2 regions of the Faecalibacterium sp. An58 genome follow, and region 1 is predicted to be linked to the other one. Evidence: predicted binding sites of a transcription regulator. Region 1 holds the regulator's gene; the other holds the start of a gene.
What was found. Region 1 encodes Rex, which represses fermentation and respiration genes when NADH is low (regulators of the CRP and FNR family bind a similar motif). Its sites were predicted from a motif close to ATTGTTAANNNNTTAACAAT; they were not measured.
Positions count from the first base shown of each region.

Region 1 (16,006 bases):
TGCGGGACCCCAAGCGGGAATACAAGCTGGACGACGGCGAGCTGTGCATCCGGGGCGACTCGGTGATGATGGGCTATTACAAGGACCCCGAGGGCACCGCCGAGGTGCTGGACGCCGAAGGCTGGCTCCACACCGGCGATTTGGCCCGCATCGATGAGCGGGGCTACATTTTCCTGACCGGGCGCAAAAAGAACGTCATCATTCTGAGCAGCGGCGAGAACGTCAGCCCCGAGGAGCTGGAGGCCAGGCTGAACCAGTGCGAGGGCGTCACCGAGAGCCTGGTGCGGGAAGAAAACGGCAAGATCGGCGCGTTGGTCTACTGCGGCGAGAATGTCCCCGGCGCGGCGGAAAAGGTGCAGGCCTATGTCACCGAGCTCAACCGCACCCTGCCCCTCTACAAGCGCATCTCTGCGGTGCACCTGTCGGACGGCCCCCTGCCCCGCAACGCCGCCGGCAAGCTGCTGCGCAGCTGATATGCATACCTCTGCGGTCCGGATGGGATACTAAATTCGGGCCGCTTTGTGAGCGACCAATACAGAATGAAAGGAAGTTTTGCTATGAGCCGTACTGAGATCATTGCCCAGATCGTGGGCATCCTGGAGGATGTGGCTGAGATCAGCCCCGATGAGGTGTCGGAGGACAGCGTCCTGATGGACGATCTGGACCTGTCGTCCATGGAGATCCTGACCATCGTGGCCGACCTGGAGGAGACCTTCGGCATCCGCATCCCCGAAAAGGAGCTGCGCAGCTTTGTCACCATCAGCGACCTGGCCGACTATCTGAGCACACGGGTGGGCTGATCCATGACAGAGACGATGACCCCCGGCGCCTCTTATATCCTGCAGGGGGCCATGTACTTTTACCGGGACAAGAACATCTATTGCCGGTATCAGTACACCCTGCGGGACGCGGTGGACCCTGCCCTGCTGCAGCAGGCGGTGGACGCCGCCCTGGCCGAAGCGGATTACTTTAAGACAAAACTGGTGCAGGAAAAACGGGTAGTATACCTTGCCCCCAACGACCAGCCCTTTACGGTCTGTCGGGACAGCCGCCTGCGGGCCATGCCCGAGGAGACGGCAGGGTATCTGTTCAATGTGTCCTGCGAGGATCGGGAGCTGTTTTTCGACTGGTTCCACTTCATCGCGGACGGGCACGGGGTGTCCCGGTTCCTCACCCGCATCCTGATGGAATACTGCAACCGGCGGTATGGGACCGGCTTTGCCTGCCCGCCCCTGGCCTCGGCCCCCGCCTACGATATGCAGGCCCTGCTGGCCCACGACCCCACCGCAAATGCCGAGGGCCTGCCCGAGATCCAGCCGGTGGAGGTGGAGGAAGGCCAGCTGCGGCGCAGCATGGTCCGCCTGGACAAACAGAGTCTGGTGGATGCGGCCCTGCGCTGCCAGGTCAAGCCGGTCAGCGCCCTGTTCGGGCTGCTCTGCCTGGCCATCCAGCCCTTCATCGGCCGGGACAAGGTGGAGTACTGTTACTCCACCGATACCCGCCAGGCGGTGGGGGTGCCCGACGCCTTTTACAATTGCGTGGCCTCCTTCCGCAACGGGGTGCAGGCCGGGCCGCAGGTGCGGCTGGCCGACATCGCCGCCGGCATCGACGCTGACCTGCGGGCCAGCATCGACCACCCCCGCCAGCTGGCCCAGATGGCCAAAATGATGAGCTGGGTCTGCCGGGTGGACGCCCTCAAAGCCCCCCTGCGGATCAAGAAGCGGGTGTTCAGCATGGGGGAGCGAATGGGAGACTTCCCGGCCGACTTCTGGATCAGCTATCTGGGAGACCCCCTGGACCCCGGCCGCAACTATCCCGCCGCCCTGGCCGACTACATCCAGGACTTTGAAGTCTGGGTCCCGCCCGACGGGGCCTCGGTGGGGTTTGAGGTGGCCAGCTTCCGCGGCCAGCTGATCCTCTGCATCCAGGACAAGCTGGGGCGCGCCGGCATCCCCCAGGCCATCCGCTCGGTGATGGAGCGGGAAGGGGTGCGGGTGCTGTCCGCCCTGGACGTAGGCGACGGCCTGCCCGGCCAGTAACTTATACATAGCCGACAACGCAAAAGCGCCCCGGAGAGCAGAACTCTTTGGGGCGCTTTTTTGATATGGGCGCGGCGGCAAAAAAAGATCTGCGCTTTTTGCAGAAAAAACGGCCCCTGTCTCGTATTGATAGATAGAACGGGCCGTTCGCAGTAGATACAGGAGGGAGGCGGGGACGCAGTGGTATGACGACGCAGGAATTTACGGCGCTGGTGCGGCAGTATCAGGGCCTTGTCTATACGGTCTGCCACCAGCTGGTGCCCGACGAGGGGGTGGCCCAGGATCTGGCCCAGGAGACCTTTCTGGCGGCCTGGCGGGCCATCGACCGCTGCCCGCCCGGATGTGAGAAACAGTGGCTGGCCCGCATTGCAGCCAACAAGGCCAAGGACCATCTGCGCAGCGCCTGGGCCCGCCGGATGAGCACCCCCGGGGACGATGTGCTGGCGCTGGCCGGCGCCCCTGCCGACCAGGGCCCGGAGGCACAGGCCCTGGCCCAGCTGGGGGCCGAGGAACTGGAACAGAAGATCCTGGCCCTGCGGGAGCCTTACCGGACCCCGTGCAGGCTGTGCCTGCTGGAGGGCTACACCCCCGCAGAGGCCGCCCGCATCAGCCGGCGCCCTGAAAAGACCCTGAACGCCCAGCTGTGGCGGGCCAAAAAGATGCTGCGGGCCCAGATCGAACAGGAACAAAACCAGGAAAGGAGGATCGGGGATGGAACTGTTTAGAGAGGACGGATGCCTGACCGACGAGGGGCTGCAGGCCCTGGTCGAGGGCAGCCTGGATGAATGGGGCCGGCTGGAAGCCGCCGAACACCTGTCCTACTGTGACCGGTGTATGGACCGCTATACCGCCCTGCTGACCGGCGCTGTGCTGGAGCAGCCGCCCCGGGACCTGAGCCGCCCGGTGAGCCGGGCCATCCTGATCCGCCTGATGCAGAACGTCTATGGGCGTATGGCGGTGGCGGGGGTGGCGGCAGTGCTGGCGCTGACCATCTGGCGCAGCGGCAGCTTGGGGCTGATCCTGGCCCAGGGGGACCCGCTGGAGACTTACACCCCCCAGCAGATCGATCCGCCAGCCTCCACTGTGGTGCCCAAGCCCAAAAACGATCCGCCGCCCCGCCCCGGTGAGGAGGGCGGCATCGCCCAAAAGGCATACCAGGCCGTCACCGGCCTGTGGAACACCCTGACCGGCCCGGACAGCGGGCCCCAAACGACCAACTGATGGGAGAGAGTTTACGATGAAAAAGAATGGTTTTCTCACCTTTTGCTTTGCCTTTATCCCGGGCGCAGGGGAGATGTATCAGGGGTATATGAAGCGGGGGCTGTCCCTGGTGGGGATCTGCGCGGCGGCCATCGGGCTGGGGTCCATCTTTGAGCCGCTGGTGGGCTTTGCCTTTGCCGTCTGCTGCGTGGTGTGGATGTTCAGCTTTTTCGATACCTTCAACCTGCGCAGCCAGCTGCTGGCGGGCACCGCCCCCGCCGACGACTACCTGTTCCACCTGGGCCGCGACCTGGGCCGCGACGAGATGCTGGATAAGCTGCTGTCCCGCCGGCACAAGCTGCTGGGCTGGGCGCTGGTGGCCGTGGGCCTGTACAGCCTGTACGAAGAACTGGTGATGAACTTTCTGCGGGAGCTGTACTGGAACGTGGAGAACAGCTGGATCATCCGGCTGATCTACAATGTGATGGACGAGGTGCCCACTGTGCTGGTCTGCCTGGCCCTGATCGCTCTGGGCGCCTGGCTGGTCAAGGGACCCAAGGCCGGCGGCCCGGCCCGCAGCGACCAGCTGGGGGAGTTCTACGAGTACGGGGAGTACACCGAAAAGGAGGAGGACAGCGATGACGGACAAAAAGATTGATCCGGCTTCGGCCGGTTTGCCCAAGGACCCGCCGGAGGCCCCGGCCCAGCAGCCTCCCGGGACGCCCCGGGGAGCCGCGCCCCAGACGCCCAAAGAGGATAACCGCCCGGTGCGCCGGGTGGGCAGCATCACCCTGGGGCTGTGCCTGATGGCGGTGGGCGTGTGCTTCCTGCTGTACTACTTTGTGCCGGGATTCAACTGGCTTTTGGTGTCCAAGGTGGGCGCGCCCCTGGCCCTGGTGGCGTTGGGGGTGGAAGTGATCTGGTGCGCGGCCCATCCCGGCCGGTGGAAATACGATTTCCTGGCTGTGATCAGCAGCCTGGTGCTGATGAGCGGCGCCTTCTGCCTGACTCTGCTGCCCCTGTTCTGGCAGGAGGTGTCCCCCGAACGGCGCATCCAGACCGAGAGCCTCAAAGACGAATACGAGCAGGCGCTGTACGGATCGCTGCAGGATACGAAGATCCGGCTGTTTTCGGTGCACACCTATATGGATACGGGATATGGCGTGCAGCCGCAGACCCTTGCCGAGCTGAACCAGCCTGGCGTATTCCTGTCGCTGGGGATCGACCTGTATGGGCCTTACGACCGGACGGCCGACTTTGCGAAGGACTGCGCCCTGCTGCGCGACGCCGTAAAGCAGGTGGCGGCCCAGTGGGGCCCGATGCCCGAGAAGATCGAGTTCGAGTGGGTGAACGCAGAAGAAACGGTCAAAATGAGCATCAGCCTGCGGGACCCGGTCCAGATGGACTGGACCACGGAACAAATGGCCGAGCAGGTCTATTGCTGGCTGGACGACAGTGACGACGCTGTTGAGGCCTATCCTGCGGAGGATCTGGCGCAGGAGAACGCTTCGGGCGGCGAAACGGCGCCCGCCGCGCCCGAGTCCCCGGACGCCCCTGCCGCGCCTGCCGCGTCGGATGCAGTGCAGGCCGGTTCTGCCGCCCACGATGTGCCCAAGGCCCCGGAGATCCGGGAAGCCGACCCGGTCATGCCCTGAACGGCGTCCAGGACACGCCTGCGATCGAGATAGAGAAAAGCCCCTGCGGTCCGTGGTTGGCGGGCCGCAGGGGCTTTGCTTGTGGTTATTCGGCGATCATCTCGGTGTAGGCCAGGATCAGGGGGCCTACGCCCTTGGCGTCGTTGCAGACCACCGGCTCACTGTAATAGTAGGCCAGGCTGCCGTCCCGGTGCTGGGGGCCGCCCAGACCCGCCACCAGACAGATGCCGTCCAGCTGGAGGCTGCCGTCGGGGTTCTTGGACAGATATTTGTCGCAGGTGCCGTAGAAGGCTTTCTCGGCCCAGGCGCGCATCCGCTCGGGCAGCAGGCCCAGGCGTACGCCCTTGAGCACCGCGTAGGCGAACAGAGCGGTGCCGCTGGTCTCCAGATAGTTGCCCTCCTCGCCGCCGTGGTCGATCACCTGCCAGAACATGCCGGTCTGCTCGTCCTGGTATTTGTGGATGTCCTCGATGGTCTGCTTGAGCATGGCCTGGATGGTGCGGTACTCGTTGTACAGCTGCTCATCCATCCGCTCCAGCACATCCACCATGGCCACCATGAACCAGCCCATGGCCCGCAGCCAGAAGTTGGGGCTGCACCCGGTCACGGGGTCGGCCCAGTACATCGCACGGCTCTCGTCGTAGCCATGGTAGTACAGGCCGGTCTTTTCATCCCGCATATGCTTCTGGATGTTCATGAACTGGCGGAAGCTGTCGATGCAGCCCCCCATCTTGTTGAAGCGGGTCTCATACTCCATGTAGAAAGGCTGGGCCATGTAGGCGCCGTCCAGCCACACCTGCCAGGGATAGATCTTTTTGTGCCAGAAGTTGCCCTCTTTGGTCCGGGGCTGGCCCTTGAGCTGGCTGTCGATCACCTCGATGGCCTTGCGGTACTTCTCGTCCCCGAAAATGTCGTAGAGGATGAACAGGTTCTTGCCCTGGTTGACGTTGTCCAGGTTGTACTCCTCAGGATCGTAGGTCTTGATGCTGCCATCGGGCTGCACGAACCAGTCGATGAACTCCCGGGAGAAGTCGAGGTATTTCTTGTCCCCGGTGGTCTTGTACAGGCTCAGGCAGGCGGTGATCATGCAGCCGTCGATGTAGTTCCACTTGTTGGGCTGGCCGCTGCGCACCTTTTCGATGTTCCACATGGGGGCTTCCGCGCTGGAATTGGCGATGAGATAATCCACATACTCGCCCAGCATGGTCAGAATTTCCTGATGGGTCATGGTTCAATCCTCCTCAAAGCTGCCGACATTGGCAAACTGGAGCCGCTCGCCCTCGTATCCCTCGATCTGGACGTTGTGCAGCTCGATCCGGTTGACGTTCTCCGCATAGATGGCCAGCTTTTTCACCGCCGGGCGCCCGTCTGCCATGGCGGCCTGGCCGGCCTGGGCGTTGGGGTCAAAGCAGATGCGGACGTTTTTCATGACCACCTGGCCGATGGGCATTTCGGGCAGGCCGTCAAAGTAGCACCCGGCGTACTGGGCGTCGGTGGCCACGATATCCTCCATGGTCAGGCTGCCCAGCCGGGGGGTGAAGTCGTCCACCGGCATGGCCTGGCGGCACTGGACGTAGTCGCTGTGGCCGTCGGGGTCGCAGAAGTAGAACATATTGATGACGAAGGGCGCTTTGACCCCCCGCATCTCCACATTGTGGAACACCAGTCCGTCGATGACGGCGGTCTTGCCCCGGCCCCGGCGGGTCTTGACCCGCAGGCCACGGTCGGTGTGGTCCATCAGGCACTGGGTGACCACCATGTCCTTGACGCCGCCCGACATCTCGCTGCCGATGACGATGCCGCCGTGGCCCTTGTCCAGCAGGCAGTTGCGGATGACGGTGTTCTTGCAGCTCTTTTTCAGCCGCATCCCCAGGAACACCTTGCTGGCCTTCATGGCGATGCAGTCATCCCCCACATGGATGTCCGCCCCGATGATCCGGGTGTTGACGCAGCTCTCGGGGTCGATGCCGTCGGTGTTGGGAGCGTCGTAGGGGTTGCGGATCTTGAAGTCCAGCAGGTCCAGCCCGGTGGAGAACATGGGGTGGATGGTCCAGGAGTAGCTGTTCTTGACCGTCACCCCGTGCAGCACCACATAGCGGCTGTCGGTGATCGAGACGGTGCGGGGCCGCCAGGCGATCTTCTTTTTCTTCACGTCCTGCCACCAGTCCCCATGCTGGGCGTCGGCGTCGATCTCGCCCTGGCCGGTGATGGTCACATCCTCGGCCTGGGTGATGTTGATGAGGCTGGCCAGGCTGTCCAGGGGGTTGCCCTCCCAACCGGTCAGATAGTACTCATCCACCTCGTTGTGGCTGCCGATCACACCGGGCAGGATGGGATAGTGGGTGCGGTCGTTGTCGCCCAGGATCACCGCGCCCTGCTCCAGATACAGGGTGGTGTGGCTCTTGAGGAACAGGCTGGCGGTGCGGTAGCGGCCGGCGGGCAGGTAGACGGTGCCGCCCGGCGGGCAGGTGGACAGGGCGGCCTGCAGCTTGGCGGTGTTGTCGGTGACGCCGTCCCCCACCAGTCCGTAGCGGGAGGCGTCCACAAAAAAGCTCTCCTCCCGGGTGACGAAGCTGGCGGTGAGCGTCTCGCCGCCGGCGCGCACGGTCAGGGTGTAGGGATGGGCGGGCTGGAGGGAATAGACCGAAAAGACGTTGGTGTTGCAGGCGTCATAGACCTCTTTGCCGTCCAAAAGGACGGTGAAAGGCTCCGCCGGGCGGAAGCACAGGCCGTTTTCCAGCTCAAAGACGGCGCTGCGGGTCATGGCGCGGATCAAGGTCAGTTTCATAAAAAAATCATCCTCTCGCTATTGTTTCGGGTGGGCAAAGTGTGCTATGATGGTAAAAATATGGAAAGAAAGGGGGAACAGCCATGAAAAGAGAATCCGACAGTGCCGGGATGCAGGTGCAGCGGCTGCGTCTGGCCGGCCCGGTCTGTCTGCTCCGGGCGGGCAGCGGGGAAGGAGGGCTGTATATGCTGCTGGAGGGCAGCGGCATCCTGCACTGGGGCCAGGGCATGGACAGCGGCCTGGGGGCCGGACCCGGCGCCGTGATGGTGCTGGGCCGGACCGACTGCGTCTTTGAGCCGGCCGGCGGCCGGGCCGTGCTGCTGGGCTGCCGGTTCCCCCTGGAGATGCTCAGCGAAGCCCAGAAAGGGCGGCTGTTCGGCTCCGGCAAGCCCCCGCTGGTGCTGATGGGAGAGGCGGCCTGGTGCAAGCAGATCAACACCCTGCTGGAACTCCTGGCCGACGACTGGGAGAATGCCGACTGCCCCTACCGGCTGTACCTGTCGCTGCTGATCCATTATATCAACCGGCAGGCCGATGCCCAGAGCGGCGGCGGATCCCAGCCGCGGAATGAGACGGTGGACAAGATCTGCGCCTATCTCATCGCCAACTACAACCAGAAGCTGACCCTGGGCGGGGTAGCGGCCCGGTTCTACCTGTCGCCCTATTATCTCAGCCGCCTGTTCCGCCGGGTGACCGGACAGTCCATCGTGGACTTCATCAATGTGCGCCGGATCGAGGCGGCCCGCCATCTGCTGGAGACCACCGATCTGCGGATCAGCGCGGTGGCCGAGGAGACCGGCTTTTCGACCACCGCCCACTTCCGGCGGGTGTTCCGGGAGCAGGTGGGGGTCAGCCCGGTGCAGTACCGGGCCGTCCACCGGGGCGGCAAAAGCTGACAGCCTTTCACAAAGAATCCCCTGTGCCAAAGGGCGGCACAGGGGATCTGTTTTTCCGTGAGCCATCGCGGGCTCCGGGGCAGGGGGCTTAGCCCTTGACTGCGCCGGCGGAGATACCCTCGACGAACTGATCCTGTGCACAGAAGAAGACGATCAGCTGCGGCAGGATGGAGATCAGGGACAGGGCCAGGATGCGGTTCCACTGGAAGCCGGTATCACCGTCCATCGACAGCTTGACGAACAGGGACATGGGGTACTTGGCGGGGGTGGAAACGTAGAGCAGCGGGCCCATGAAGTCGTTGCAGCTCCACATGAACTGGAACAGAGCGCAGGAGACCAGCGCCGGGGCCAGCATGGGGACGATGACCTTGTACAGCGTCTGGAAGGAGGAGCAGCCGTCGATGGCGGCAGCTTCGTCCAGGTCGCGGGGGACGTTGCGCATGAACTGGATCAGCTGGTAGACGAAGTAGGTCTCAGTCGCAAAGGCGGTGTGCACCCAGATGGCCAGGTAGAAGGGGCTGTTGATCCAGCCGAAGCTGTTGTACAGCAGGAACTGGGGCACGTTCAGAACGACCTGGGGCAGGAACAGAGTAGCCAGCATGATGCTGAACATCAGCTTGCGCCCGGGGAAGTCGAACCGGCCGAAGCCGTAGGCCGCGATGCAGGAGGAGACCACCGTGCAGATGACCTTGGGGATCACGTAGCTGTATGTATTGACCATGGCCTCCAGGATGTTGATGGAGCCGCCGAAGTCGTTCAGCGCGTTGCGGTAGCCGTCCAGGGTGGGGTTCTTGATCCACAGGCTGATGCCTGCGAAGATCTCGCTGTTGTCCTTGAAGGTAGCGCTGACCATCCACAGCAGAGGATAGATCATGATAAAGCCCACCAGGATCAGGACAAAGTATTTAAAGAAGGTAGCGACGCGATGCGCAGCTTTCATTCCCATACGTTTACACCTTACCTTTCATCCGAGTAGTAGACCCACTTCTTCTGGCTGGTGAATGCGATGACCGTCAGCACGCAGACGATGACGAACATGATCCAGGCCAGGGCCGAAGCCATGCCCATCTCGTTCTGCTGGAAGGCGTACTGGTAAACCAGCAGGGAGATCAGGGTCGTCGCGTTGCGGGGGCCGCCGTTGGTGATGATGTAGGGGCCGTTGAACTCCTGGAATGCCTGGCAGATCTGAGTGACCAGGTTGTAGAAGATGATGGGGGTGATCATGGGAACGGTGATGGAGAAGAACTGACGCCACTTGCCTGCGCCGTCGATGGTGGCGGCCTCGTACAGGTCGGCGGGCACGCCCTTCAGAGCGGCCAGGAACAGCACCATGGCCGAGCCGAACTGCCAGATACGCAGGATGCAGATGACCCACAGCGCGTAGCCCGGATCCGACAGCCAGGAGGGACCCTCGAAGTGGCCGAAGGTGACCATCTTGATGATAGTGTTGATCAGGCCGTCATCGCGGAAGACCGCGCGCCACAGCACGGCGATGGCCACAGAGCCGCCCAGGATGGAGGGGATGTAGTAGGCCGTACGGAACGCGTTGACGAACTTGATGTTGAAGTTCAGGATGTAGGCGATGAACAGCGCGAAGATCAGCTTCAGGGGCACGGTGATGAAGGAGTACTGGAAGGTAGTGATCAGCGCCTTGGTGATACGGTTGGTGGTAAAGGCGTCGATGTAGTTCATCAGGCCGTACTCGGAGATGCCCGAGAAGAAGTTCATGTCGGTGAAGCTGTAGAACAGCGACTGGCCGAAGGGGATCGCCTTGAAGACGATGAAGCCGATGATCCAGGGGATCAGATAGAACAGGCCCTGGTATTTGTCGCACCACTTCTGAAACGGTGTGCGCCCGACCGCAGGCGCATGGTTTGCTTTCATCAGGGGATTCCTCCTTTTAGGTGTGATCGGATACAAACACCGGCGAACTGCTGTGAATTTATCAACAAACGGTATGAATACCAAGCAAAAAGCTCTTTTTCTGCCTGAAAAAGAGGGGCACCCGGTTCAAAGGGAACAGGCGCCCCCCGTTTTGATCCATGACAGCAGGGCCGATTTTCTTACAAAAGGAGCCTCAATCGATCCTGGATCAGGCGTTGATGGTGTAGCCAACGCCCTCCATGCCATCCAGCAGGATGTCCACGACGTCAGCGCCGCCGACGCCATCGTAATCCATGGTATCGAACACTTCCTGGTAGACGCCGGTGCCGTCTGCCTTCAGGGTGTCATTCTCGAACAGGGGATCCAGCTGGAAGGCGCAGGAGGCAATGACCTTGCTGTTGGCCTCGGCGGTCAGCTCGTTGACGGTGCCGGCGGCCTCAGCGGCAGCCAGGCCGGAAGCGGAAGCGGGGATGCCGCACTCGGAGCCCATGATGGAGGCGCCTGCTTCCTCGTTCAGCAGGAAGTTGATCAGCATGGCAGCCTCGGCGGGATGCTGGCAGGTCTTGGTAATGGCCAGAGCCATCGAGACCTTGGTGAAGCCGCCGTTGTACTCGCCGTACTTGATCTCGTCGCCCACGGTGAAGCCGTCGCGGTTCTCGGTGTCCAGGCCCTCCAGATACTTCAGAGCGCCGGAGTCCCACTCAAAGATACCTGCCAGCTGGCCGGTGATCCACTCGTTGGACTGGCTGGCGGCGGTGGAGCCGTTGTTGCCGTAGTAGGTGGGCAGGGGCATGATGACATGGCGGTCCACCAGGCTCTTGATGAAGTCCAGGCCCTCGATGATCTCATCGCGGGTGTAGTTCAGGGTGGAGGTGGTGGGATCGGCCCAATCCTTGCCGTAGATGGACTCCAGATAGAAGACCATGGCGATCATACGGTCGTAGCCGCCCAGGTGCAGGGGATAGTAGTCCTCGCCCAGGTTGTTCTGGAAGGCCTCGCCTGCGGCGTACAGCTCGTCCAGGGTCTTGGGATACTCGGTGATGCCGGCCTTGTTGAAGCTGGTCATGTTCCAGTAGAAGATACGGCCGGTCATCGAGACAGGCACGGCCTGCTGGGAGTTGGCCACATAGCAGGCGCCCAGAGGACCTTCCTCCCACTGGGAGAAGTCGATGTAGTCGGACACGGTGTTCAGGTCGATGAAGGTCTGGGCGTTGGCGGAGTAGTTGTACAGCCAGTTCCAGTTGATCTGGCAGACATCCTCGGCCACGCCAAACTTGGTGGACATGGTGTCTTCCCAGTCGGACCATGCGGCAAAGGTGGGATTGACGGTGATGTTGGTGTGCTCCTCAGAGAAAGCGGCGATGGCTTCCTGATAGGCGTTGTGGCGGGACTCGCCGCCCCACCAGCTGATGGTCAGGCTGACGTCGCCCTCGGCGGGAGCGGCCACGGAAGCAGCGGTAGAAGCAGTAGAGGAACTGCTGCCGCCGCCGCAGGCAGCCAGCAGACCGGCTGCGCCAACAGCGCCGGTGACCTTCAGGAAGTCACGACGGGAAATTGCGTTGCTCATTGTTTCTCCTCCTAAATAAAAACACAAAACTGATCAGGGACGCCCTGGCCCCTTGTATACAAATGTGATAGCAAAAAACCGCGCCGAGAGAAAGACGCAAATTGTGGTTATACGCGCAAAAACGCGCATATCTTGCTGTGTTTTCAGACCCCTTCGGAACGGCCTTGTTGAAATATCCAAACTTGCGCTGAAAAGTTGTGCAACTTGCATACAACGTGCTTTTGTACAGATTTGCTGGAAAAGAGGGGAGAATCATTTTGAAATTGCTGATATATTAACGATTTTGGGAGAGGCGCACCCCGGTCCATCCCGGCGCCAAGGATAAGAAAACGCCGCAGCAACGTACTGCGGCGCAAAATGAGATATCAGCAAAATTTGTGCGGGTGGGCGCGGGACGCCGTCAGGCATCCTGCCCGGCGCGGCGGCGCGCATAAAATGCACGTCTTTCGCGGAAATAGCACTGGGGACACATACTGACGTACTGGACGTCGTTTTCCATGTCGATGGCCACCTGCTCCCCCTCAAAGACGAACTGGCCTGCCACCTTGCGTGCGTTGCAGATGGCTTTGCGCCCGCAGGTGCAGATGGTCTTCATCTCCTCGATGGTGTGGGCCAGCTCCATCAGCCGGGTGGAGCCGGGGAAGCCCTTGAGGGAGAAATCGCTGCGCAGGCCGTAGCAGATCACCGGGACCCCCAGGTCCACCGTGACCATGAACAGCTGCTCGGCCTGGGCCGGGGTAAAGAACTGGCTCTCGTCGCAGAGCACGCAGGCCAGGGGCCGGTCGTGGGAGGCGCGGTCGGCTTCCACGGCGGCAAAGATATCGTCCTGGGGCTGGATGAGCAGGTCGGCCTTGCGCCGCACGCCCAGCCGGCTGACCAGTTCGCCCCCGCCCTTGGAGTCCACCTGGGGCTTGAGGATCAGCACCCGCATCCCCTGTTCTTCGTAGTTGTGCGCCACCTGCATCAGGGCGGTGCTCTTGCCGCTGTTCATGGCGCCATAACGGAAATAAAGTTTAGCCATACCGTGCCTTTCTTGCAATGCAAAAGCCCGGATGCACCGGGCCGTACGCCGAATGCGGGGCGCAGAAAACCGCGCCCCGCCCGGGATGTATGGAATGTGCGTCAACGCTTCAGTCCTGGTTGCGCAGACGGTAGCCCAGGCTCATCAGGCTGTCCCCCAGGTGGACGTTCTCCACCACCGCGTCGGGGTAGGGGACGGACAGGTCGTAGTGGGAAAAGTTCCAAAAGCCCTTGATGCCCAGTTCCACCAGCCGTCCGCTGATCTGCTGGGCCCCGCTGCGGGGCACGCACAGAACCGCCACATGGGGGTTGTGCTGGGCGCAGAAGGACTCCAGATCGTCGATGTGGCGGATGGGGATGCCGCTGATGCTCTGGCCGATCAGGGCGGACTCCACATCAAAGGCGGCTATGAGGGTGAAACCGTTGTTGTTGTTGGCGATGAAGCTGCTGACTGCCTTGCCCAGCCGGCCGCAGCCGATCAGGATGGTGGACAGGCGCTGGCCGTCGCCGAACAAAAGGCCCTCCAGGATGGTCAGGAGATTGTCCACCGAATAGCCGATGCCCTGCCGGCCGTTGACGTCGCCGATGCAGTTGAAGTCCTGCCGGACCTGGGATGCGGTGGTGCCCATCTGGGCGGCCAGTTCCCGGGAGGAAATGCTGGTGATCCCCGAGTCCTTCAGCGCGCGCAGATAGCGGTAATACTTGGGCAGACGCCGGATGACCGGCACCGATGCCTTGACGGACGGATGCATGGCAAGACCCCCCTCTTGCAGTTTGCCCGGAATTTTGGATATCTTTACCGGAAAGTGGATGCCAGGAATGGCCACATTGTCTAATTACTAGTATACAGCATTTGGAGAGAATGTCAAACCCTTGTCAATGTTTTTGAGGAAATTTCATTTTTGTCCGGCGCATCCGGGCGCAAAAAAGCCCCTGCACGAAGCAGGGGGGAGCAGCGTGCCGAAAACGACACGCTCCAGGGGAACCCCTTTCCGCCCGCAGCCGCGGGCCGGAAATTCCTTGCAAAGCAGGGGACGGGTCAGCTTTCGATCTGCCGGTACAGCCAGCGCATGGCCTCGGACAAGCCGCCCAGCTGGTCGATCAGGCCCTCCTCCACGGCGCGGCGGCCGTCCAGCACGGTGCCCATGTCCATCACCAGCTCACCGGTGTGGAGCATCAGCTGGTTGAAGCGGTCGGCGCTCATCCGGCTGTGGCCTGCCACAAAACCGGTGATCCGCTCCTGCATCTGCTCAAACCAGCGCATGGTCTGGGGCACCCCGAGGATCATCCCCGAATGGCGCACCGGGTGTACGGTCATGGTGGCGGTAGGGACGATGAAACTGCGTCGGGCGCTGACCGCCAGAGGGATGCCGATGGAATGCCCGCCTCCCAGCACCAGGGTGGCGCTGGGCTTGGAGATGCTGGCGATCAGCTCGGCCAGGGCCAGCCCGGCCTCCACATCGCCACCCACCGTGTTCAGCAGTACCAGCAGCCCCTCGATGGCGGGATCTTCCTGCACGGCCACCAGCTGGGGGATGACGTGCTCGTACTTGGTGGTCTTTTGGCCCTGGGGGGCCTCCACATGACCTTCCACCTGCCCGATGACGGTGAGACAATGGATGGTGTGGGCGCCTTTGGTCAGGTTGAGGGCGCCCAGCTCCTCCAGCTGGCTCTGCTCAAAGGCGCGGCGGTCGGTGTCGGCGCTGACGGCTGCGGCCTCGGCTTCCCCCGCGGAAGCCTGGGGATTTGGATTCTTCTTTTTGCTCATACGATGCGGGCCTCCTTTTTGTTCAGGATGCCCGGAACCGCCGCCGGATATGCCAGAGGGGAAAAAGGCCCTGCCTTGCCCCGATTTTGTAACAAAAAGTTCAAAATGTTGACTTTCCCTCTTGCATCCGGCCCGTGATACAGATACAATAGAGGAGCGACTTTTCGCTCAAAAATTACAGAAAGAAAAGAGGAAAATCATGAAACGTGAAACCTTTGGCTCGCGGCTGGGATTCATCCTGGTCAGCGCCGGCTGTGCCATCGGCATCGGGAACGTGTGGCGGTTCCCGTTCCTGGCCGGGCAGAACGGCGGCGGCCTGTTCGTCCTGTTCTACCTGATGTTCCTGATCATCATGGGCGTGCCCGTTTTGACCATGGAGCTGGCCGTGGGCCGCGCCAGCGGCAAGAGCGCGGTGCAGGGCTATAAGGCCCTGGAGCCTGCCGGCAGCAAGTGGCACATCCACGGCTGGTTCTGCATGGCAGGCTGCTACTTGCTGATGATGTACTACACCACCGTGGCCGGCTGGATGCTGGACTACTTCGTCAAGTTTGCCTCCGGGCAGCTGGTGGGGATGGAGAGCGGCGCCGCTTCGGACGTGTTCAACACCATGCTGGCCAACCCCGCGGAAATGGGCATCTGCATGGTGCTGGTGGTGGTCGCCGGCTTTGCGGTGGTCAGCTTCGGGCTGCAGAACGGCCTGGAGCGGATCAGCAAGTGGATGATGATCGCCCTGCTGGCCCTCATCGTCATCCTGGCGGTGAACAGCGTGCTGCTGCCCGGCTCGGGCGCAGGCGTCCAGTTCTACCTGCTGCCCAGCGTCGAGCGCGCCGCCCAGGTGGGCATCGGCAACGTGGCCATGAACGCCATGAACCAGTCCTTCTTCACCCTCAGCCTGGGCATTGCCGCTATGGAGATCTTCGGCAGCTACATGAAGCGGGATCACACCCTGCCCGGCGAGGCCATCCGCATCTGCGTGCTGGACACCTTTGTGGCCCTCATGAGCGGCATGATCATCTTCCCGGCCTGCTTTGCCTACGGCGTCCAGCCCGACCAGGGGCCCTCGCTGATCTTCATCACCCTGACCGAGGTGTTTGTGGATATGCCCGCAGGCCGGCTGTGGGGCAGCCTGTTCTTTGTGTTCATGTTCTTCGCCAGCTTCACCACCGTCATTGCGGTGTTCGAGAACCTG
Region 1 is NZ_NFHX01000010.1:25,487-41,492, reverse strand. It holds gene B5G12_RS08080 (class I adenylate-forming enzyme family protein) at 1-473, shown strand, start outside; gene B5G12_RS08075 (acyl carrier protein) at 558-800, shown strand; gene B5G12_RS08070 (condensation domain-containing protein) at 804-2,039, shown strand; gene B5G12_RS08065 (RNA polymerase sigma factor) at 2,225-2,764, shown strand; gene B5G12_RS14790 (anti-sigma factor) at 2,751-3,260, shown strand; gene B5G12_RS08055 (hypothetical protein) at 3,277-3,897, shown strand; gene B5G12_RS08050 (hypothetical protein) at 3,878-4,894, shown strand; gene B5G12_RS08045 (glycoside hydrolase family 88/105 protein) at 4,980-6,122, opposite strand; gene B5G12_RS08040 (glycoside hydrolase family 28 protein) at 6,126-7,682, opposite strand; gene B5G12_RS08035 (helix-turn-helix domain-containing protein) at 7,766-8,578, shown strand; gene B5G12_RS08030 (carbohydrate ABC transporter permease) at 8,667-9,518, opposite strand; gene B5G12_RS08025 (carbohydrate ABC transporter permease) at 9,536-10,462, opposite strand; gene B5G12_RS08020 (ABC transporter substrate-binding protein) at 10,671-12,029, opposite strand; gene B5G12_RS08015 (thymidine kinase) at 12,430-13,050, opposite strand; gene B5G12_RS08010 (redox-sensing transcriptional repressor Rex) at 13,160-13,801, opposite strand; gene B5G12_RS08005 (ClpP family protease) at 14,089-14,817, opposite strand; gene B5G12_RS08000 (sodium-dependent transporter) at 15,017-16,006, shown strand, end outside.

Region 2 (16,006 bases), on a different contig from region 1:
GAGACGGAACCGGGGTCCTTCCATGTCCATATGTACATGAACGTGGACGATTACGGCCACTATCACCTGTGCGAAAACCTCTACGACGGCCGTCTGACCCATTTTGATACGCTGAGCCTGCTGGTCCTGCAAAACCAGCATATGGAGATGGACCTCTATCAGGTGGGCATCCCCAGCCCTTATATGAATGGACCGGTCAAGTGGGGGCTGGCATTCGGCATTTCCAGCCGCCCGCTGATGCCCACCTCCACCAAGATCCTGTTCGCCAAGAGCCCGCAAAAAGAAACGCCCGAGTTTGAAAAGAGCCTGCGTCTGTCCAAAGAGGATATCCGGCTGATGAAGCTGTACAATATGCTGACCATCCTGTGATCGCGCTGCCCCGGCGGCTGGGGCGGCGGAGGCCGGCAGAAAAAAGTCCTGTCCAGCCGACATGTGCGGATGGACAGGACACATACAGGGAAATTTAGCGCTGAGAGTGTGCGAGGCCACAAGGCCGAGTGCGCGGTTCGGCGCTAAATTTTGTCCCCAGGGGGCAGCCGCGCCGAGCGCGTCCTGCGGACGAAACAGCGAAGGCGCGGCTGGCGCAGCGCTCCGGTTTTCGCAAGGGCGTAAGTCCCGCAGCGAAAATCGGCTAAGCGCAAGAGAGCCAGGGGGAAGGAATTTCTGCCGCGCGACTGCGCGCAGAAATGGGTTCCCCCTGGAGCGTGTCGAAACGACACGCTAAGGACATCCCGCAAGGGATGTCCTGTTTTGGCATTGTAGGGGAGATGCCGCAAAGCGGAAGCTCCTTTTACGGATCTTCGGTTTTGGATGCCTCCAGCGCGGGTGCGTCCTGGACAGCCTCGGATGCTTCTGCGGTGGGCGTATCCTGGACGGTTTGGGGTGCTTCCGGTGCGGGCGCAGCCGGAATGGTCTTGGGAAGTTCCGGCGCAGGCGTATCCTGGACGGTGGTTTCGGGTGCTTCCGCTGCAGGCGCAGCCTGGGTGGCCGCAGGAACAGGAGCCGGCGCGCTGGGGTAGACCTTCACACGGCGGGCATAGATGACCCGGGTGTCGGCCAGCATATCATGCAGGGCGGTCTTTTCTTTGGTGAAGGCGGCCATGAGGTAGCCGATGCAGGCAAATCCGCTGAGGTATTTGCCCACCGTCTCCCGGTAGACCAGACTGAACAGCCCCGGGTCCGAGCCGTCCCGGGCCACCACCCGCAGGTTCATGACCCGCTTGCCGGGGGTGGCTCCGCAGCGCCATACCAGCAGGATGTTGTACAGCGCTGCCAGCAGCCAGAACAGGATATCCTGCAGGGTATGGTCAAACAATACCTGGCCCCCCAGAGGGGTTTGTTCCAGCAGTGCGAAGGGCCCTGCCAGGGCCAACCGTACCGCCAGCAGTCCCACGGCCAGGATGGCGCTGTCCAGGGCAAAGGCGGCCAGCCGCACCCAGAAACCGGCGTAGGTGCAATCTTTCTCAGTACAGGTCTGCATAGTACATCAGCCCTCCTTGCGTCTGCTGGGCCAGCTCGGTCAGCACCTGTGCCTCGGACTTGGGCATCACCTGATCCACGGCGGACAGCAGGGTGTCCAGCAGGCGGGCGGGCCCGGCTTCCAGGGTGTAGAACCGATCGACCCCGCTTTCTTCGCTGATCGCGGCTTTGGCCTCGTCGTACAGGCAGATCTGGTCGATCAGGCCGTTGTCCAGGGCCTGCCGGGCGGTATAGGTCCGGCCGTCGGCCAGGGTGCGGACGGCGGCCTCATCCATGCCGCGCCCTTCGGCCACCACTTCCACAAAGCGGTCGTAGCTCTCGTCCACCTGGCTTTGATAGATGGCGATCTGTTCTTCGGTCAGGTCGCCGGCCTTGAAGGGGCCGCTGGTGATGTTCTCCTGCCGGATGCCCAGCTTGTCGTACAGACCGGTCATATCCACCGCCGACATGATCACTCCGATGGAGCCGGTGGTAGTGTTGGGGTTGGCGTAGATGGTATCCGCCGCAGCCGACACATAATACCCGCCCGATGCGGCATAGTGGCCCATATAGCACCAGATGGGACGGCCGGTGACCTGTTTGTACTCCTGCAGCTTCCGGTACAGCTCCTCGCTCTCGTACACTGCGCCGCCCGGAGAATCCACGTCCAGCAGGATGCCCTTGTTGGACTCGTCCTGCATCAGACAGTCGATGTATTCCAGGGTGGTGGTGTGCTGGTAAGTCTGGCTGGTGTCCAGCAGGGTGGTGGAGGTCTGCTCACCGATGGTGCCCTTGACCTGCACCACGCCGATGTAATCCTCGTCCGGGGCCTGGAAGGTATAGCCGCCGGTCAGCCCCACCCCTGTGGGCTGGACAGGAACGAGGGAGGCAGCCAGTTGGTGCGTGAGTACGCTGCTGACCCCCGTGACGATGAACAGGGCGGCCGCAGCGGCCAGCCCCACGATCTGCTTGGTTTTCATTGGATCACTCCTTGCTGTTTTTGATCTGCTTGGGGCGTATCGGAAAACTCATCCATCCTGAAAACCGGAATAGCGCAGGTGCCGCGGCGCTCATGCGCCTTGCATCCGCATCTTTCTGACAAATGGTTCAGCATTTTTGACTTCTCAGATACACCTTAAAGATTACCACCAAGCGGGGCCGCGGTCAACCGTCCGCACCGCCTGCGCAGCAAAAAAGCCCCCGCCTTCCCGCAAGGGAGGGCAGGGGCGTGTTTGGTCGCAGAGGGGAGCGGATCAGTATTCCTTGGCCTGCTCTTCGCCGGTGACCACCCGCAGCGCGCCCTGGCACAGAGCCAGCAGCTCATCTTCGCCGGGGTAGACGGTGATGGGGGCGATGAAGCCCAGATACTTCTCCAGCACCTCATAGGTGTAGGGATCATAAGCGATGCCGCCGGTCAGGATGATCTGGTCCACCTTGCCGCACAGCACGGCGGCCATGGCGCCTGCATCCTTGGCGATCTGATAGTAGAAGGCGTCCTGCACCAGCTTGGCCTCGGCGCTGCCTTCCTTCACCATCTTCTCCACCACGCGGGCGTCGTTGGTGTGCAGGTAGGCGTTGAAGCCGCCGTTGCCGCAGATCTTCTTGTAGATCTCCTGCTGGGTGTACTTGCCGCTGAAGCACATCTTGACCAGGTCGCCCACCGGCACGGTGCCGCTGCGCTCGGGGCTGAAGCAGCCCTCGCCGTCCAGGATGTTGTTCACGTCCACCACCTGGCCGTGGTCGTGGGCGCCCACCGACACGCCGCCGCCCATGTGGATGACGATCAGGTTCAGGTCCTCATAGCGGGCGTCGTGCTCCTTGGCATAGCGGCGGGCCACGGCCTTCTGGTTCAGGGCATGGAAGATGGAGCGGCGGGGCAGCTCGGGCATACCGGACAGGCGGGCCTTATCGGTCAGCTCATCCACCACCACCGGGTCCACGATGTAGCTGGGCACGCCCAGCTTGTCCCCGATCTCCCGGGCCAGGATGCCGCCCAGGTTGGAGGCGTGCTGGCCCTGCACGCCCTTCTTCAGGTCGGCCAGCAGCGCATCGCTGACGGCGTAGGTGCCGCCGGGGATGGGCTTGAGCAGGCCGCCCCGGCCCACGATCACATCCAGGCTGTGGGGGTCGCAGTTCTTTTCCTTCAAAAAGTCCAGAATGATCTCCTTGCGGAAGTCCTTCTGATCGATGACGCTTGCGTATTTGGCGATTTCCTCGGTGGGGTGGCGCAGGGTCTCCTCGAACAGCAGCGTTTCGTCCTCGAACACACCCACCTTGGTGGAGGTGGAGCCGGGGTTGATGACCAGCGTTTTGATCGACATACTCTCTTCTCCTTTTTGTTTACTCAGCCTTCAGGTTGGCGGCCACGACGGCGGCCAGGGCGATGGAGTTGACCTTGGTCTGGAAAGAATCCGACCGGCTGGTCAGGATGGCGGGCACGCGGGTGCCGGTCAGGATGCAGCCGTTCTTGCACTCAGCGGTGTGTACCAGGGTCTTGTAGACCAGGTTGCCGGCCTGGATGTCGGGGAACAGCAGGATGTCGGCGCAGCCGGCGGCCGGGCGGTCCTGGGCGCCCTTGTGTCTGGCGGCCTCGGGGTCGATGGCGATGTCCATCGACAGGGGACCATCCACCACACAGCCGGTGATCTTGCCCTCGGCGTTCATCTTGCGCAGCTCGTCTGCGTCCACGGTGCAGGGCATCTTGGGGTTGACCACTTCCACAGCGGCCAGGGGAGCCACCTTGGGGCACTCCACGCCGCAGGCATGGGCCACGGCCACCGTGTTCTCAATGATGTGCACCTTGTCCTCCAGGGTGGGGTAGGTCACAAAGGCCACGTCGGTCAGGAACAGCAGCTGCTCGATCCCCTTGACTTCAAACACCGCCACATGGGACAGGGTATTGCCGGTGCGCAGGCCCACTTCCTTGTCCAGGACGCTCTTCAAAAAGGTCTTGGTGTCCAGCAGGCCCTTCATGTACATATTGGCCACGCCGTCATGGGCCAGCTTGACCGCGGTCAGGGATGCCTTGACCTTGTCGGGCTCGTTGATGATCTCATAGCCGGACAGGTCGATGTCCAGCTGGGCGGCGATCTTGCGGATGGCGGCCTCATCGCCTACCAGAATGGCGTCTGCGATGCCCTGCTTGCGGGCCGCGTCCACAGCCTCCAGGACGGCGTCGTCTTCGGCGGCTGCCACGGCCAGCTTCTGCTTGCCGCAGGTCTTTACTCTTGCGATCAGATCCTCGAAATTCATGGTACTGCACCTCGTTTTCATTTCCACTGCATAAAAAGAGGGGACACGCCCCGTTGTTAAAATAATAACACGGTATGACCCCCGGGTCAAGTGGACGCGCCGGCGCGTCCTTTTGGGATGGATGGGCCCTGCTGCACAGGGATTCAAAAGCTGTACATATTCTGCACATCGGTTGAACACATCCTGCTGGTACAATCGGGCCAGGCTGGAAAAGGGAAGCCAAAGGCCTCTTTTTGGGCCCCTTACGCTGATAGTTATAGCATTAACGAAGTCGAGAATCAATAGAAAAACGCAAAAATGACGCTGTCATGCCCTCTCTTGGCAAAATCTACAAAAAGATGAGAGATTGTTTTAAATTGTTTGGGGCATGAAAACAGAAAATCTGCACAAAACTACTTGATAAACTTTTGACAATGTGCTTTACTATGGGTGTCAGGAGGCGAGGGACGCCGCCTTGGCCCACGGGTCGTTAGAAAAATAACGACAGGGGCCGTTTGACACGGAACGCAGGGCCGCTGTATGGCAGGCCCGTGCGCAAAACAGGGAGGCAGTTTCCATGGCCATCGCCATTTATCCCGGCTCGTTCGACCCGGTCACACGGGGGCATCTGGATATCATCCACCGGGCGGCCAACATCCACGACCAGCTGATCGTGGCGGTGCTGATCAACAGCGCCAAGCGGCCGCTGTTCACCATTGAGGAAAGGGTGGCGCTGCTGACCGAGTGCTGCAAGGACCTGCCCAACGTCACCGTACAGAGCTTTGACGGACTGACGGTGGATTTCGCAAAAAAATGCCACGCCACCGTGATGGTGCGGGGGCTGCGGGCCGTCACCGACTTTGAAAACGAGATCCAGCTGGCCCAGACCAACCACGCCCTGATGCCCAGCATCGAGACGGTGTTCCTGGCCACCAGCATCAAGTGGAGCTATCTGTCCTCCACCGTGGTCAAGGAAGCGGCCCGCTACGGCAGCGACATCAGCCAGTTCGTCACCCCCAATGTGGAGAAGGCCGTGCACGAGAAATACAGCGCTCTGCGCACAGCCGGCCCGTCCTTATAAAAGGGCACATCCATGCAAAAGCCCCTGAGGGCGCATCCCAAAGGGTTTTTGATAGAAGGTTTTATTCGCAGCAAATCCGTCCTTCCACACAATCAACCATAACAGGAGGCAAACAAACATGAAAAAGATCGTCATTGCATCTGCATGCCGCACCGCCATCGGTAAGTTTGGCGGCACCCTGTCCAATGTGCCCGCCGCCGAGCTGGGCGCCATCGTCATCAAGGAGGCCATCAACCGCGCCGGCATCAAGCCCGAGCAGGTCGATCAGGTGTATATGGGCTGCGTCATCCAGGCTGGTCTGGGCCAGAACGTGGCACGTCAGGCTTCGATCAAGGCAGGCCTGCCTGTGGAGACCCCCGCTGTCACCCTGAACGTGGTGTGCGGCTCCGGCCTGGAGTGCGTCAACAACGCGGCACGGATGATCGAGGCCGGCGATGCCGACATCGTCGTGGCCGGCGGCACCGAGAACATGGATATGGCTCCCTTTGCCATGATGAAGGGCCGCTACGGCTACCGCATGGGCTACCCCATGGGCAAGAGCGAGCTGGTGGACACCATGGTCAACGATGCGCTGTGGGATGCGTTCAACAACTACCACATGGGCATCACCGCCGAGAACGTGGCTGACCAGTGGAACCTGAGCCGTGAGGATCTGGACAACTTCGCTTACAACAGCCAGCTGAAGGCTTCTGAGGCCATCAAGAACGGCGCCTTCAAGGACGAGATCGTCCCCGTGGTCATCAAGAACAAGAAGGGCGACATCATCTTCGATACCGACGAAGGCCCCCGCCTGAGCACGCCCGATGTGCTGGCCAAGCTCAAGCCCGCCTTCAAGAAGGACGGCAAGGTCACCGCCGGCAACGCTTCCGCCATCAACGACGGCGCGGCCGCTCTGGTCCTCATGAGCGAGGACAAGGCCAAGGAGCTGGGCATCACCCCGATGGCTACCTGGGTTGCAGGCGCTCTGGGCGGCGTGGACCCCTCCATCATGGGCGTCGGCCCTGTGGCCGCTACCCGCAAGGTGATGGCCAAGACCGGCCTGACCGTGGCTGACATGGATCTGATCGAGGCCAACGAGGCGTTCGCTTCCCAGTCCCTGGCTGTGGCGCACGACCTGGAGTTCGACATGAGCAAGGTCAACGTCAACGGCGGCGCCATCGCTCTGGGTCACCCCGTCGGCGCTTCCGGCGCCCGCATCCTGGTCACCCTGCTGTACGCCATGAAGCATCGCGGCGCCAAGAAGGGCCTGGCCACCCTGTGCATCGGCGGCGGCATGGGCTGCGCCACCATCGTCGAGATGGACTGAGCCTGTCTGCGAAAAAGATCCGATCCGGGCGGGGGACGCAGGCTCCTGCGCCGCCCCGGCCCGATAGTCTGAAAGGAAACGACAAAAATGGCTTTTGTGAAAACTGAAGTGCAGGGCGCGGTGGAGATCATCACCATCGACCGCCCCAAGGCGCTGAACGCGCTGAACCCCGAAGTCCTGGCCGACCTGAAGGCCGCCTTTGAGGCCGTGGACCAGGATACCATCCGCTGCATCGTGCTGACCGGAGAAGGGGACAAGAGCTTTGTGGCCGGCGCGGACATCGGCTCGATGAGCACTATGACCAAGGCAGAAGGCGAGGCCTTCGGCAAGCTGGGCAACGACATCTTCCTGATGATCGAGCAGTTCCCCATCCCCGTCATCGCCGCAGTCAACGGTTTTGCGCTGGGCGGCGGCAATGAGCTGGCCATGAGCTGCGATATCCGCATCTGCTCGGACAACGCCGTCTTCGGCCAGCCCGAAGTGGGCCTGGGCATCACCCCGGGCTTTGGCGGCACCCAGCGTCTGGCCCGCCTGGTGGGCCTGGGCATGGCCAAGCAGCTGGTCTACTCGGCTTTGAACATCAAGGCCGACGAGGCTCTGCGCATCGGTCTGGTCAACGCGGTGTATCCCCAGGCCGAGCTGATGGAGAACGCGCTCAAGCTGGCCGGCAAGATCGCCAAAAACGCGCCCATCGCGGTGCGCAACTGCAAGAAGGCCATGAACGAGGGCATCTCGCTGCCCATCGAGAAGGCCGTGGAAGTGGAGGAGAAGCTGTTTGGCGACTGCTTCGAGACCCACGACCAGAGAGAGGGCATGGCTTGCTTCCTCTCCCGTGAGAAACCGAAACCCAAGGCTGTTTTCACCAACAACTGATGTTTTAAGACAGGATAAATGAAAAAGGAGAAATTGCTATGAAAATCGGCGTCATCGGCGCTGGCACCATGGGCCAGGGCATCGCAAAGGCATTTGCACAGGTGGGCGGCAACACCGTCGTTCTGTGTGACATCAAGCAGGAGTGGGCGGACAACGGCAAGGCCAAGATCGTCAAGGGCTATGACCGTCTGGTGGCCAAGGGCAAGATGACCAAGGCCAAGGCCGACGAGATCTGCGATGCCATCACCCCGGGCATCAAGGAAGATCTGTGTGCTGACTGCGACCTGATCGTGGAGGCTGCCTTTGAGGACATGAAGGTCAAGCAGGATACCTTCTCCCAGCTGGACAAGATCTGCAAGCCCGAGTGCATCTTTGCTTCCAACACTTCCTCCCTGTCCATCACCGAGATCGGCAAGGGCCTGAGCCGCCCGCTGGTGGGTATGCACTTCTTCAACCCCGCCGACCGCATGAAGCTGATCGAGGTCATCGCCGGCGGCAACACCCCCGCCGACGTGGTGGAGAAGATCAAGGAGATCTCGGTGGCCATCGGCAAGCAGCCGGTGCAGGTCAACGAGGCTGCCGGCTTCGTGGTCAACCGCATCCTGATCCCCATGATCAACGAGGCTGCCTTCATCAAGATGGAGGGCGTCTCTGACATCGAGGGCATCGACACCGCCATGAAGCTGGGCGCCAACCACCCCATGGGTCCCCTGGAGCTGGGCGACTTCGTGGGCCTGGACATCTGCCTGGCCATCATGGACGTGCTGTACAAGGAGACCGGCGATTCGAAGTACCGCGCCTGCCCCCTGCTGCGCAAGATGGTGCGCGGCGGCAACCTGGGCTGCAAGACCGGCAAGGGCTTCTATGTCTACAACGCAGACCGCACCAAGACCCCTGTGGACAAGCTGTAACACCGTACCGCAAGGGTAACCGGGCGTGAAAGAACGTTCCCTGCAGAACCAAAAAGCCTGCGGGGAGCGGTTTTGCCCCCGCCCGATCAACAATACATTTCCAAGGGAGGAAGCAGTGATGGATTTTACTCTGTCCAAGCAGCAGCTCATGGCGCAGAAGATGTACCGCGAGTTCGCTGAGAACGAAGTCAAGCCCCTGGCAAAGCAGGTGGATGCAGAAGAATACTTCCCCAAAGAGACCGTCGAGAAGATGAGCAAGCTCGGTATGATGGGCATTTACTTCCCGACCTCTGTGGGCGGCGCAGGCGGCGACGTGCTGAGCTATGTCATGGCCGTGGAGGAAATGAGCAAGGTCTGCGGTACCACAGGCGTTATCCTGTCGGCCCACACCTCGCTGTGCGCGGCCCCTATCTATGAGAACGGCACCCCCGAGCAGAAGGCAAAGTACCTGCCCAAGCTGTGCAGCGGCGAGTGGCTGGGCGCTTTCGGCCTGACCGAGCCCGGCGCCGGCACCGATGCCCAGGGCCAGCAGACCTACGCCGTGGAGCGTGAGGACGGCTGGCTGCTGAACGGCTCCAAGATCTTCATCACCAACGCCGGCTTTGCCGATGTGTTCATCATCATTGCCGTTACTGGTACCGTGCTGGACAAGCGCGGCCGCAAGACCAAAGAGATCTCCGCCTTCATCGTCGAGCGCACCGACCCCGGTTTCAAGGTCGGCAAGCCCGAGGAGAAGATGGGCATCCGCGGCTCCTCTACCTGTGAGCTGATCATGGAAGACTGCCTGATTCCCAAGGACCGCCTGCTGGGCGTCAAGGGCCGCGGCTTCCAGCTGGCCATGGCCACTCTGGACGGCGGCCGTATCGGCATCGCCGCCCAGGCCCTGGGCATTGCAGAGGGCGCCCTCGATGAGACGGTCGCCTATGTCAAGGAGCGCAAGCAGTTTGGCCGCAGCATCGCACAGTTCCAGAACACCCAGTTCGAGCTGGCTGAGATGAAGGCCCGCGTGGACGCAGCCAAGTACCTGGTGTACGCCGCCGCGCTCAAGAAGCAGGACGTCATGAACGGCCAGAAGACCCGTTACAGCGTGGAGGCTGCCGAGGCCAAGCTGATCGCAGCCCGCACCGCCAGCGATGTGACCCGCCGCTGCCTGCAGCTCTTCGGCGGCTATGGCTACACCCGCGATTATCCGATCGAGCGGATGATGCGCGACGCCAAGATCACCGAGATCTACGAGGGCACCAGCGAAGTGCAGATGATGGTCATCTCGGGCGCGATGCTGAAGTAAGGAGGGCAATGTTACGATGAAAGCAATTGTTTGTGTCAAGCAGGTTCCCGACACTTCCGGCAAAGTGGCAGTCAAGCCGGACGGGACCCTCGACCGTGCCTCTATGGCAACCATCACCAACCCCGATGACCTGAACGCCCTGGAGGCCGCCCTCCAGCTGAAGGACGCCACCGGCTGCGAAGTGGTCGTGGTGACCATGGGCCCCCCGCCGGCCGAAGGGATGCTGCGCGAGCTGCTGGCCCGCGGCGCTGACCGTGCCGTGCTGATCTCGGGCCGTGAGTTCGGCGGTTCGGATACCTTCGCCACCAGCCAGATCATTGCCGCCGCCGTCAACAAGATCGGCGTCGGCCCTGAGGATATCGTCTTCTGCGGCCGTCAGGCCATCGACGGCGATACCGCCCAGGTGGGCCCCCAGATCGCCGAGAAGCTGCACCTGCCCCAGGTCACCTATGCCGCCGACATCCAGAAGGACGGCGACAGCCTGGTGGTCAAGCGTATGCTGGAAGACGGCTACATGATGATCCGGGTCAAGACCCCCTGCCTGATCACCTGCATCAAGGAGCTCAACCAGCCCCGCTACATGAGCATCAACGGCATCTTCACCTGCTACGACAAGCCGATGGAAGTCTTCGACTACGAGGCGCTGAAAGATGATCCCCTGATCGAGGTGGACACCATCGGCCTGAAGGGCTCGCCCACCAACGTCTTCAAGTCCTTCACTCCTCCCCAGAAGGGTGCAGGCACCATGCTCACCGGCGACGACGTGGCTGCCCAGCTTGCGTCTGTCCTCGCCAGCAAGCATCTGATCTGACGAAAGGAGCAGGATTACAATGGCTGATTTTAACGAATACAAGGGCGTGTGGGTCTTCTGCGAGCAGCGGCAGGGCGCACTGATGTCCACCGACTTCGAGCTGGTGAGCGAGGCCCGCAAGCTGGCCGACGAGCTGGGCTGCGAGGTCACCGGCCTGCTGCTGGGCGACCATGTGGAGTCCATCGCCAAGGAACTGGGCGGCTACGGCGCAGACAAGGTCATGGTCTGCGAGAGCCCCCTGCTGAAGGATTACACCACCGACGCCTACGCCAAGGTGGTCTGCGATATGGTCAACGAGTACAAGCCGGAGGTGCTGCTGATCGGCGCCACCAACATTGGCCGTGACCTGGGCCCCCGCTGTGCAGCCCGCCTGCACACCGGCCTGACCGCCGACGCCACCCATCTGGACATCGACACCAAGAAGTATGTGGACTTCCTGGCTGAGAGCTCCACCATCGATCTGTCCAAGCAGAAGTTCGACTATGAGGACCGCAACCTGAAGATGACCCGTCCGGCATTCGGCGGCCACCTGATGGCTACCATCATCTGCCCCCGGTTCCGTCCCCAGATGTCCACCGTCCGTCCCGGCGTTATGAAGAAGGCTCCCTTCGATCAGGCCAAGGCAGATGCCTGCCAGATCGTCAAGCCCGCCTTCTCCCTGACGGCTGAGGATATCAAGACCGAGGTCCTGAGCGTGGAGAAGGCCGCCACCAAGCTGGTGGACCTGATCGGCGCAGACGTGATCGTCTCGGTGGGCCGCGGCATCTCCAAGGATGTCGAGAAGGGCATCGCCCTGGCCGAGCAGCTGGCCCAGGCTCTGGGCGGCGGCGTTGTGGGCGCTTCCCGTGCCGTCACCGATGCAGGCTGGATGACCGCCGACCACCAGGTGGGCCAGACCGGCAAGACCGTCCACCCCAAGATCTATGTGGCTCTGGGCATCTCGGGCGCCATCCAGCACGTGGCTGGTATGCAGGACTCCGAGACCATCATTGCCGTCAACAAGAACGAGTCTGCTCCCATCTTCGGCGTTGCAGATTACGGCATCGTGGGCGATCTGTTCAAGGTCGTGCCTGAACTGGTCAAGGCCATCGAGGCTGCCAAGGCTGCCAAGTAAGACGGCTTTACAGTAAAAACTGCATCTCCATGCGTTCCAACGAGCGCTCCGCCTTCCGGGCGGGGCGCCCGTTTTTGTTTTGGGGGCCAGGCCAGGGCTTTTTGCCGGGCGGGCTGCACCCTTGCGCAAACGCTGTTTTATGTTATACTATACTTGAATAAAGTAAGGGAGGACAGGGCCTTGGAAGAATACCGCACCATCCGGGGGCAGGCCGCCGGGGAATATGAGGAGAAGAAAAGCCGCTTCCTGGCGGCGGCAGCCCATGTGGAAAGCGAGGAGCAGGCGGTGGCCTTTTTGGAGCAGATCCGTGCGGCCAACCGGACAGCCCGGCACAATGTCTATGCATATAAGCTGCGTGCGGGCAACCGGGAGCGCTATTCCGATGACGGCGAGCCCGCCAAGACTGCGGGCACCCCGGTGCTGGAGGTGATCGGCCACAGCGGCCTGACCGACCTGATCGTGGTGGTGACCCGGTATTTCGGGGGCATCCTGCTGGGCACCGGGGGCCTGGTGCGGGCTTACACCACCGCGGCATCCCGGGCACTGGAAGCGGCCGACCAGGTCACAGTGCAGCCGGTGGTGCGGCTGTCCATGACGGTGGAGTACCCTCTCTATGAGCGGACGGCGCTGTTGGTGGAGGCGGCGGGAGGGAAACTCGCAGATCCCGTCTTTACCGACCGGGTGGCCTTGCAGTGGCAGATGCGGGCGGGTACCCAGGCCCCTCTGCTGGACCAGCTGCGGGAGCTGACCCGCGGCCAGGGCAGGGTGGAGGTATCCCAGCCTTTCTACGGACCCATTTGAACTGGAAAATTTTTCCACCCCCCATCATTCTACCCCTTGTGACACGCCCGCTGTGGTAGAATACTGCCGGCGGACCTTGTGCCGTGATGTTGAAAGTGAGGTATAGCCGATGGATGTACGCCTGCGCACCCAAGAGATCGAGCATCTGACCCTGGCGGACTGGGCCAGTTTTTCGGACCGGAGCCATGGCCGTGCCCGTCCCGAGCCGGAGGACCCCATCCGCCCGGTCTATCAGCGGGACCGGGACCGGATCATCCACTGCAAGGCCTTCCGGCGCCTCAAGCAAAAGACCCAGGTCTTTCTCTCGCCCGAGGGGGACTTGTACCGCACCCGCCTGACCCACACCCTGGAGGTGTCCCAGATCGCCCGCACCATTGCCCGGGCCCTCCGCCTCAATGAGGACCTCACCGAAGCGGTGGCCCTGGCTCATGACCTGGGGCACACCCCCTTCGGCCATGCGGGAGAGCGCGCGCTGAACGGCCTGTGCCCCGGCGGGTTCAAGCACTATGAGCAGAGCCTGCGTGTGGTGGACCGTTTGGAGAAGGACGGCCGGGGCCTCAATTTGACCTGGGAGGTGCGCAACGGCATCGTCACCCACACCAAGGGCACCTGGGCCGCTACGCCGGAAGGCCGGATCGTGCGGATGGCGGATCAGATCGCCTACGTCAACCACGACATCGAGGACGCGGTGCGCGCGGGGGTGCTGGATGCAGCCCTGCTGCCCAAAGAGGCCACCGATGTGCTGGGCCTGACCAAGTCGGCCCGGATCACCGCCATGATCAACAGCATCCTGGTCCACACCCGGCCCCCTGCGATCCAGGCGGGCCCGGCGGAGGACGAGGCGTTCCGGGCGCTGAAGGCGTTCATGTACGACACCGTCTACGTGGACAAGGTGGCCAAACGCGAGGAACAGAAGGTGGAAAAGGTGATCGAGGCCCTGTATGAATACTACATGGCCCACCCCGAACGGATGTCCTCCCTCTATCAGCGGATCGCGCAGGAGGAAGGGGACGACCGGGCGGTCACCGACTATATCAGCGGGATGAGCGACGAGTTTGCCATCCGCGCCTTTGAGGAGCTGTATGTGCCCCGGCGTTGGCACGTCCTGTGACCGCAGCGGCCCGCGCCCCGGGACTGCGGAAGAATACCATCAAGCAAGGAAGTTATTTGGATGATCCCACACGAATATGTTGAAGAGCTGGTGCGCCGCAGCGATATTGTGGACGTGGTGGGCAGCTATGTCCAGCTCAAACACAAGGGCCGGCTGTATGGCGGGCTGTGCCCGTTCCACAACGAAAAGACGCCGTCCTTTTATGTCTACCCCGAGACCCAGAGCTTTTATTGCTTTGGCTGCGGGGCGGGCGGGGATGTGATCACCTTTGTCAAAAAGATCAATTCCCTTACATACCCCGAGGCGGTCAAACTGCTGGCGGCCCGGGCCGGTATGCCCGAACCCGAGGAGGACGACGGCACCGGCCGGATGCGCAGCCGCATCCTCTCGATGAACAAGGAGGCGGCCCGGTTTTTCCATGCCTGCCTCAACTCCAGCGTGGACGAGGCCGCCCAGGCCAGGGCTTACTGGCGGCGGCGCGGCCTGGATGACCGCACCATTTCCCGGTTCGGGCTGGGGTATGCCCCCAACGATGGACAGGCCCTCTACCACTTTCTGCGGGACAAGGGCTACACCCAGGCCGAAATGGACGCCAGCGGCCTGTTCAAGCGCAGTCAGGCGGGGCGGATCTACTGCCTGTTCTGGCGGCGGGTGATCACCCCCATCTTTGATCTGCGGGGCAACGTCATCGCCTTTGGCGGGCGGGTGATGGATGACTCCAAACCCAAATACGTCAACAGTCCCGAGACGCTGGTGTACCACAAGTCGGATACGGTGTTCGCCCTCCAGATCGCCAAAAAGAGCGCTTCCCGCCGGTATGTGCTGTGCGAAGGGTATATGGACGTGATCAGTATGCAGCAGGCGGGCATCGATACGGCGGTGTGCGCCTGCGGCACCGCCCTGACCCAAAACCAGGTCAAACTGCTGAGCGAATACGCCGACGAGGTGATCCTGAGCTATGACTCGGACGAGGCGGGCCAGAAGGCCACCCTGCGCTCGCTGGAGCTGTTCCGCAACAGCCCCGTGCAGGTGGGGGTGCTGAACATCCCCAACGCCAAGGACCCCGACGAGTACATCAAGAAGTTTGGCCCGGAGCGGTTCCGCCAGCTGCTGGACGGGGCGGGCAACGCGCTGGAATTCCGGCTGGCCCGGGCCCGGTCCAAATACGATCTCAAGCAGGATACCCAGCGGCTGGAGTACATCCAGGAGGCGGTGTCCATCCTGGCGGACGGCTCCACCCCCACCGAAAAGGAGCTGTACGCCGGCCGCCTGGCCGAGGAGACCAACCTTTCCAAGACGGCGGTGATGGCCCAGCTGGACTTGGCCGTCCGCAAGGAGGGCGCCCGGCGGCGTTCGGCCCGGCAGAAGGAGATCCTGCACTCGGGCGAGATGGATACCATCAAACTGCCCTTTGGCAAAAACGGACCCGGGGCGCTGGGGGCGGCCTCTTCCCAGCGCTGGCTGGTGGCGGCGGCCCTGCGCCAGCCCGAGTACCTGAAAAAGATCGCCCCGGCTCTCAAGCCGGAAGGGATCCTCAACGAGGACCTGCGGGAGGGCTACCAGGCCATCCTGCGCTGCTATGAGCAGGGCCGCGAGGTGAGCCTGGGAGCCGTAGCGGGGGAGATCGGGGAAAAGGCCCTGAATGAACTGAGCGCCGCTGCGGCAGAATACAGTCATGTGAGCTGCACGCCCCAGGATATCGAGATGCACCTGGAGCGGATCGCCCGGGGGGCGCCGCGCTCGGCCCAGGCCGGCGGCATGAGCGACCAGGAGCTGACCGACTACATCGCCCAGATCCGGCAGCGCAAGGGGGGCGGACAGACGGAACAAGAGGAATGAACCACACCTGTCCTGTGCGCTTTGCATCTTGACTGAAAGGAGAGACCTCTTTTGATGTCCCCAGAAAAGCTAGCAGATTCCCTGGCGCGGAAGGCACGCCGCCGGCCCCTGACCCCCGAGCAGCTGAGCCGCGCCATGGAGGCGGAGGATTTTGACCTGTCGGGGCTGGACGCGCTGTACGA
Region 2 is NZ_NFHX01000009.1:61,686-77,691, reverse strand. It holds gene B5G12_RS07830 (helix-turn-helix domain-containing protein) at 1-369, shown strand, start outside; gene B5G12_RS07825 (RDD family protein) at 791-1,480, opposite strand; gene sppA (signal peptide peptidase SppA) at 1,464-2,438, opposite strand; gene buk (butyrate kinase) at 2,712-3,779, opposite strand; gene ptb (phosphate butyryltransferase) at 3,799-4,890, opposite strand; gene coaD (pantetheine-phosphate adenylyltransferase) at 5,267-5,770, shown strand; gene B5G12_RS07800 (acetyl-CoA C-acetyltransferase) at 5,889-7,076, shown strand; gene B5G12_RS07795 (enoyl-CoA hydratase-related protein) at 7,164-7,949, shown strand; gene B5G12_RS07790 (3-hydroxyacyl-CoA dehydrogenase family protein) at 7,988-8,860, shown strand; gene B5G12_RS07785 (acyl-CoA dehydrogenase family protein) at 8,979-10,148, shown strand; gene acrB (acryloyl-CoA reductase electron transfer subunit gamma) at 10,165-10,959, shown strand; gene acrA (acryloyl-CoA reductase electron transfer subunit beta) at 10,979-12,073, shown strand; gene B5G12_RS07770 (IMPACT family protein) at 12,254-12,874, shown strand; gene B5G12_RS07765 (deoxyguanosinetriphosphate triphosphohydrolase) at 12,984-13,985, shown strand; gene dnaG (DNA primase) at 14,046-15,824, shown strand; gene rpoD (RNA polymerase sigma factor RpoD) at 15,879-16,006, shown strand, end outside.
Region 2: a site for Rex is predicted at 5,106-5,125, ahead of coaD (pantetheine-phosphate adenylyltransferase). Genes of this name have one in related genera too.